One region of the Streptomyces sp. NBC_01515 genome, then DNA from elsewhere that is predicted to be linked to it. Evidence: riboswitches for the same ligand, from Rfam matches in the RefSeq annotation. Region 1 holds a riboswitch; the other holds the start of a gene.
The links. A riboswitch is a leader RNA that binds a small molecule or an ion and turns the genes downstream of it on or off. The one in region 1 is predicted to bind cobalamin.
Positions count from the first base shown of each region.

Region 2: another riboswitch for cobalamin. It lies ahead of metE (5-methyltetrahydropteroyltriglutamate--homocysteine S-methyltransferase); the one in region 1 lies ahead of OG407_RS13825 (cobalamin biosynthesis protein).

Region 1 covers NZ_CP109416.1:3,123,216-3,126,605, forward strand. Annotated here, with positions in the region: gene OG407_RS13815 (anion permease) at 1-834, shown strand, start outside; gene OG407_RS13820 (hypothetical protein) at 869-1,090, shown strand; cobalamin riboswitch at 1,225-1,367, shown strand; gene OG407_RS13825 (cobalamin biosynthesis protein) at 1,467-2,408, shown strand; gene OG407_RS13830 (cobyric acid synthase) at 2,405-3,390, shown strand, end outside.
Region 2 covers NZ_CP109416.1:8,813,099-8,816,488, reverse strand. Annotated here, with positions in the region: gene scpA (methylmalonyl-CoA mutase) at 1-189, shown strand, start outside; gene meaB (methylmalonyl Co-A mutase-associated GTPase MeaB) at 186-1,169, shown strand; cobalamin riboswitch at 1,285-1,511, shown strand; gene metE (5-methyltetrahydropteroyltriglutamate--homocysteine S-methyltransferase) at 1,649-3,390, shown strand, end outside.

The DNA of each region.
Region 1 (3,390 bases):
ATCGTCGCGGGCATCGCGGCGATGCTCGCCACCCGCTTCTCCTACGCCCTGAGCCGCAACGCCGGGGGCAAGGCCGCCGACAGGGGCTTCCGCGCCGGCCAGATCGCCTCCGCCGGACTGGTCTCGCTGGCCCACGGCACGAACGACGCGCAGAAGACGATGGGCATCATCACCCTGGCCCTGATCGCCGGCGGCTCCATCGCCCCCGACTCGGACCCGCCCACCTGGGTCATCCTCTCCGCGGGCCTCGCCATCGCGATGGGCACCTACATCGGCGGCTGGCGCATCATCCGCACCATGGGCAAGGGCCTGACCGACCTCCAGCCGCAGCAGGGCTTCGCCGCCCAGACCAGCGCCGCCGCGGTCATCCTGGCCTCCTCGCACATCGGCTTCTCGCTCTCCACCACGCACGCCGTCTCCGGCTCGGTGATGGGCGCGGGCCTCGGCCGCAAGGGCGGGGTCGTCCGCTGGTCGACCGCGACCCGGATGTTCGTCGCCTGGGGTCTGACGCTGCCGGCCGCCGCGCTGGTCGGCGCGCTCGCCGAGTCCGTGACCGACCTCGGCGACTGGGGCACCGCGCTGGTGGCCGTCTTCCTGGTCGCCTCCAGCGCCGGCATCTGGCTGCTCTCCCGCCGCCAGGTCGTCGACGCCTCGAACGTCAACGAGATCGACGAACCGGCCGGCGTGATCACCACCGCGATCGCCGCCGTGACCCCGCCGCCCCCGTCGGTCGCCCTCTCCGAAGGCCTCACGGCGACGATCCCCTCGCCGCCCGTGAACCCGGCCCCCATCGTGCAGTCCGACCCGGCGACACCGCCGGCCGCCGCCGTCTGAGCCCCGCGCCCCGGACACGAAGGAACGAATCAGCATGCACATCGACTGGGCAGCCCTCGGCTCCGTCTTCGGCGTCAGCCTCGTCGCCACCGTCTCCCTGGTGGCCGTCTTCACCCTCGGCATCGTCGGCCTCTCCCGCCGCGAACGCGCCACCGCCCAGGGCGACTCCGCGCCCCTCGCCCTGACCGGCGCGTACGCCTGCTTCGCGGCCTGCGCGGCGGCGGTGGCGTACGGGATCTATCTGATCGTGGCCTGACCGGCCGCCAGTCGAACGGAACGTGGGGTGCGGGACGGATCGCCGTCCCGCACCCCACGTCCGCGTGACCCCTCCGATCCCTCGCGTGTGGGCATCAGCACACTCCGTCCCCGCAGGTCAACAGCAAGTTGACGGCCCTTCCAACAGCATGGTGGACTGCCGGAGCCATATACGGCGGCAGGAGAGGAAGCCGGTGCGAATCCGGCGCGGTCCCGCCACTGTCACCGGGGTAGACACCCCCGGGAGCCAGGAACTCTCACCGCCGGTCTCGTCGAACCAGGGCGTGGACACCCTGAGTGAGGACATATCGCCATGCTCGGCTGTCGTTCGAGGTCCCGTACCCGCACCGTGTCCGATCCAGCGATCGGCTGACCCGATGCGTGCCGATCGCGTCTTCGCGTACGGCGCCGCCGCCGGCCTCCTCGGTGACCACCTGCTCGGCGATCCCCGCCGCGGGCATCCGGTCGCCGCCTTCGGCCGTGCCGCGGGCGCCGTGGAACAGGTGCTGTGGCGCGACCACCGGGGCTGGGGCGCCCTGCACACCGCCGTGTGCGTCGGTGGCACCATCACCCTCGCCGCCGCGGCCACTTCGGCCCTACGACCGTCCCGTACGGCCTCTGCCGCCCTCACCGCCGCCGCCACCTGGGCCGTCGTCGGCGGGACCTCCCTCGCGCGCGAGGCCGGGGTCATCGGGCGGGCGCTGGAGGCCGGTGACATCGACGGTGCGCGGGCCCGGCTCCCCCACCTCTGCGGGCGGGACCCGCAGTCCCTCGACGCCGACGGGATCGCCCGGGCCGTCGTCGAGTCCGTCGCCGAGAACACCTCCGACGCGGTCGTCGGCGCCCTGGTCTGGGGCGGCATCGCGGGCGTCCCGGGCCTGGTCGGCTTCCGGGCCGTGAACACCCTCGACGCGATGGTCGGCCACAAGTCGGCCAAGTACCGCCGCTACGGCTGGGCTTCGGCCCGCCTCGACGACGTCGCCGGCTGGCCGGGCGCCCGCCTCACCGCCGCCCTCGCGACCGTCGCGGGCGGCGACCCGCGCGGCGCCGCCCGCGCCTGGCGCACCGACGCCCGCAAACACCCCAGCCCCAACGCAGGCCCCGTGGAGGCCTCCTTCGCGGGAGCCCTCGGCGTACGCCTCGGCGGGACGCTCTCCTACGGCGGCCGGGTCGAGCACCGGCCCGTGCTGAACGGCGACGGACGCGCCGTCGCCGTACCGGACATCGCGCGTGCCGTACGGCTGTCCCGGCGCGTCGGTCTGCTCGCGCTCGGGGTCAGTGTCGCCGGGCGGCTGCTGGTGAAGGGGCTGAAGTCATGAGCGGCGGTGGGTTGTTGGTGGCCGGCACCACCTCGGACGCCGGGAAGAGTGTCGTCACCGCCGGGATCTGCCGGTGGCTGGTGCGGCAGGGTGTGAAGGTCGCGCCGTTCAAGGCGCAGAACATGTCCCTGAATTCGTTCGTGACGCGCGAGGGTGCCGAGATCGGGCGGGCGCAGGCCATGCAGGCCCAGGCGTGCCGGATCGAGCCGACCGCGCTGATGAATCCCGTGCTGCTGAAGCCGGGCAGCGACCGCACCAGCCAAGTCGTGCTGATGGGCAGGCCCGTTGGCGAGATGAGTGCCCGCGGCTATCACGGCGGGCGGCAAGAGGCCCTGCTCGGGACCGTGTTGGACTGTCTCGCCGAGTTGCGGGGCACGTATGACGCGGTGATCTGTGAGGGGGCCGGTTCGCCCGCGGAGATCAATCTGCGGCGGACCGACATCGTGAACATGGGCATCGCGCGCAATGCCCGACTGCCCGTGCTCGTGGTCGGCGACATCGACCGCGGGGGCGTCTTCGCCTCCTTCTTCGGGACCGTCGCGCTGCTCAGCCCCGAGGACCAGGCCTTCGTCGCCGGGTTCCTCGTCAACAAGTTCCGGGGCGATGTATCGCTGCTGGAACCGGGGTTGGAGATGCTGCTCGGCCTCACCGGGCGGCGGACGTACGGCGTGCTGCCGTTCCGGCACGGGCTCGGGATCGACGAGGAGGACGGGCTGCGGATCTCGCTGCGCGGCACCGTGCGCGAGTCGAACACCGCGCCGCCGGTCGGCGAGGACGTGCTGCGGGTCGCCGTCTGCGCGATCCCCCTCATGTCCAACTTCACCGACGTGGACGCGTTGGCCGCCGAACCGGGTGTCGTGGTGCGGTTCGTGGACCGGCCGGAGGAGCTGGCCGACGCGGACCTCGTCGTGATCCCGGGGACCCGGGGGACGGTGAAGGCGCTGGAGTGGCTGCGGGAGCGGGGACTTGCGGACGCCCTCGT
Region 2 (3,390 bases), 5.7 Mb from region 1:
AAGGAATCCCTCGCCGAGGAGGGCCGCGAGGACATCATGATCGTGGTCGGCGGAGTCATCCCACCCCAGGACGTCCCCACCCTCCTGGAGATGGGCGCGGCGGCCGTGTTCCCGCCCGGGACAGTGATCCCGGACGCGGCCTACGACCTCGTACAGCGCCTGGCCGCCGACCTCGGGCACACCCCGTGATCGAGGTCGACACCTATGTGAAGGGCGTACTCGACGGCAAGCGGGCCCTGGTGGCCCGCGCCATCACCCTCGTCGAGTCGACCAAACCCCAACACCGGGTCATGGCCCAGGAGTTGCTGACCGAACTCCTCCCGCACAGCGGCCAGGCCCGCCGGATCGGCATCAGCGGCGTACCGGGCGTCGGCAAGTCGACCTTCATCGACGCGTTCGGCACACTGCTGACCTCACAGGGCTTCCGGGTCGCGGTGCTGGCCGTGGACCCGTCGTCGACCCGCACGGGCGGCTCGATCCTCGGCGACAAGACCCGCATGGAACGCCTGGCCGTGGACCCGGCCGCCTTCGTCCGCCCCTCCCCCACCGCCGGCACGCTGGGCGGCGTGGCGAAGGCGACCCGCGAGTCCATCGTGGTGATGGAGGCGGCGGGCTACGACGTCGTCCTCGTCGAGACGGTAGGCGTGGGCCAGTCGGAAACGGCGGTCGCCAACATGGTCGACTCCTTCCTGTTGTTGACCCTGGCCCGCACCGGCGACCAATTACAGGGCATCAAGAAGGGCGTCCTGGAACTGGCGGACGTCATCGCCGTCAACAAGGCGGACGGCCCGCACGAGCGCGACGCGAAGAGCGCGGCACGTGAACTGGCAGGCGCACTACGGCTGATGCATCCCGCCGACGCGGCCTGGACCCCGCCGGTACTGAGCTGCAGCGCACGCGAGGGCACCGGCCTGGACACGGTCTGGGAACGCCTGGAACAACACCGCTCACTGCTGGACTCCACGGGCCGCCTGGCTGCCAAACGCAGCGAGCAGCAGGTGGACTGGACATGGACGATGGTCCGAGAAGAACTCCTGGGCCGCCTGCACTCAGATCCGACGGTCCGCGCGCTGGCTCCGGACCTCGAACGCCAGGTACGCGAGGGCGAGTTGACAGCAACCCTGGCGGCCGAGCAAATCCTCCGAGCCTTCGGAACCCCGCCCAACTGACCCCACCCTGTTTTTTAGGGGCGCGGGGCTGTATCGATTTGCGGCTCCGCCGCGTGGGCGCGACCAGCCCCCACCGGCCGTCAGCCAAAAATCGACGCACCCACCCCAAACCCTTTAGGCTGGCCGCGCAGCTGGTTCGCCCCGTCAGCCAGACGGACGCGTCGCAAGAGGGAACCCGGTGAGATTCCGGGACTGCCCCGCAGCGGTAAGCGGGAACGACCGCCGTCATACGCACTGGGCCCCACAACAGGACCTGGGAAGCGACGGCCAGTAGGTGACCTCCGGTCCAAACGGAGGCCGTGCCCGCAAGTCCGAAGACCTGCCACCTGCCCGCACGCGAAGCATTCGCGCGCGGAATCCCGGTGACCTCGTGGGCGGGTCGGCGTACACACGGGCGGTCACCATCCCCCGGTCTACGAACCTTCGCGCTCACGTCCCGACACCGGGATCCAGGGAGATATCTCGCGAAGGAGATTTCCGTGACACCGAAGTCCGCAGCCGCGGCAGCACGGGCCACCGTCTACGGCTACCCCCGCCAGGGCAAGGGCCGAGAACTCAAGAAGGCCATCGAGGGCTACTGGAAGGGCCGCGTCGACGCCGACGCCCTCCGGGCCACCGCAGCCGAACTGCGCCGCACGAACTGGCAGCAACTGGCCGAGGCCGGCATCCACGAGGTCCCGACCGGCGACTTCTCGTACTACGACCACGTCCTCGACACCACCGTCATGGTCGGCGCCATCCCCGAACGCCACCGCGCCGCCGTCGAACTCGACGCGCTGGACGGCTACTTCGCGATGGCGCGCGGCACGCAGGACGTGGCGCCGCTGGAGATGACGAAGTGGTTCGACACCAACTACCACTACCTCGTGCCCGAGTTGGGCCCGGACACCGTCTTCACCACCGACTCCACCAAGCAGGTGGCGGAGTTGAAGGAGGCTCTCGCCCTGGGCCTGACCGCCCGCCCGGTGCTCGTCGGCCCGGTCACCTACCTCCTGCTCGCCAAGCCCGCGCCCGGGGTGGCCACGGACTTCGATCCGCTGACCCTCCTGGACCGGCTGCTGCCCGTGTACGCCGAGGTCCTCGCCGACCTGCGCGCGGCGGGCGCGGAATGGGTGCAGCTCGACGAACCCGCCCTGGTCCAGGACCGCACCCCGGCCGAACTCAGCGCCACCACCCGCGCGTACCGCGACCTCGGCGCCCTCACGGACCGGCCGAAGCTGCTGATCGCCTCGTACTTCGACCGGCTCGGCGACGCGCTGCCGGTCCTCGCGAAGGCGCCCGTGGAGGGCCTCGCGCTCGACTTCACCGAGGCCGCCGCCGCCAACCTGGACGACCTCGCCTCCGTAGGCGGACTGCCCGGCAAGCGGCTGATCGCGGGCGTGGTCAACGGCCGTAACGTCTGGGTCAACGACCTCACCAAGTCCCTTGCCACACTGGGCACGTTGCTCGGTCTGGCCGACCGGGTCGACGTGGCCGCCTCCTGCTCGCTGCTCCATGTGCCGCTCGACGCGACCGCCGAGCGGGACATCGAGCCGCAGATCCTGCGCTGGCTCGCGTTCGCACGGCAGAAGACGGCCGAGATCGTCACGCTCGCCAAGGGATTGACCCAGGGCACCGACACGATCACCGCCGAACTCGCCGCCAACCGCGCCGACTTGGCCTCCCGAGCCGGTTCGGCGCTCACCAGCGACCCGGCCGTACGGGCGCGGGCCGCCGCGGTCACGGATGCCGACGGCCGCCGCTCCCAGCCGTACGACGAGCGGACTTCGGCGCAGCGTGCGCATCTCGGGCTGCCGCCGCTGCCGACGACCACGATCGGCTCGTTCCCGCAGACCGCCGAACTGCGCACCGCGCGGGCCGACTTGAGGGCGCGGCGGATCGACACGGCCGGTTACGAGGAGCGGATCAGGGCGGAGATCGGCGAGGTCATCTCCTTCCAGGAGAAGACCGGCCTGGACGTCCTCGTGCACGGCGAGCCCGAACGCAACGACATGGTCCAGTACTTCGCCGAGCAGCTGACGGGGTACCTCGCCACGCAGCACGGCTGGGTCCAGTCCTACGGCACCCGTTATGTCCGCCCGCCGATCCTGGCCGGCGACATCTCCCGCCCCGAACCGATGACGGTGCGCTGGACGACGTACGCCCAGTCCCTCACCGCACGCCCGGTCAAGGGCATGCTCACCGGACCGGTCACCATGCTCGCCTGGTCCTTCGTCCGCGA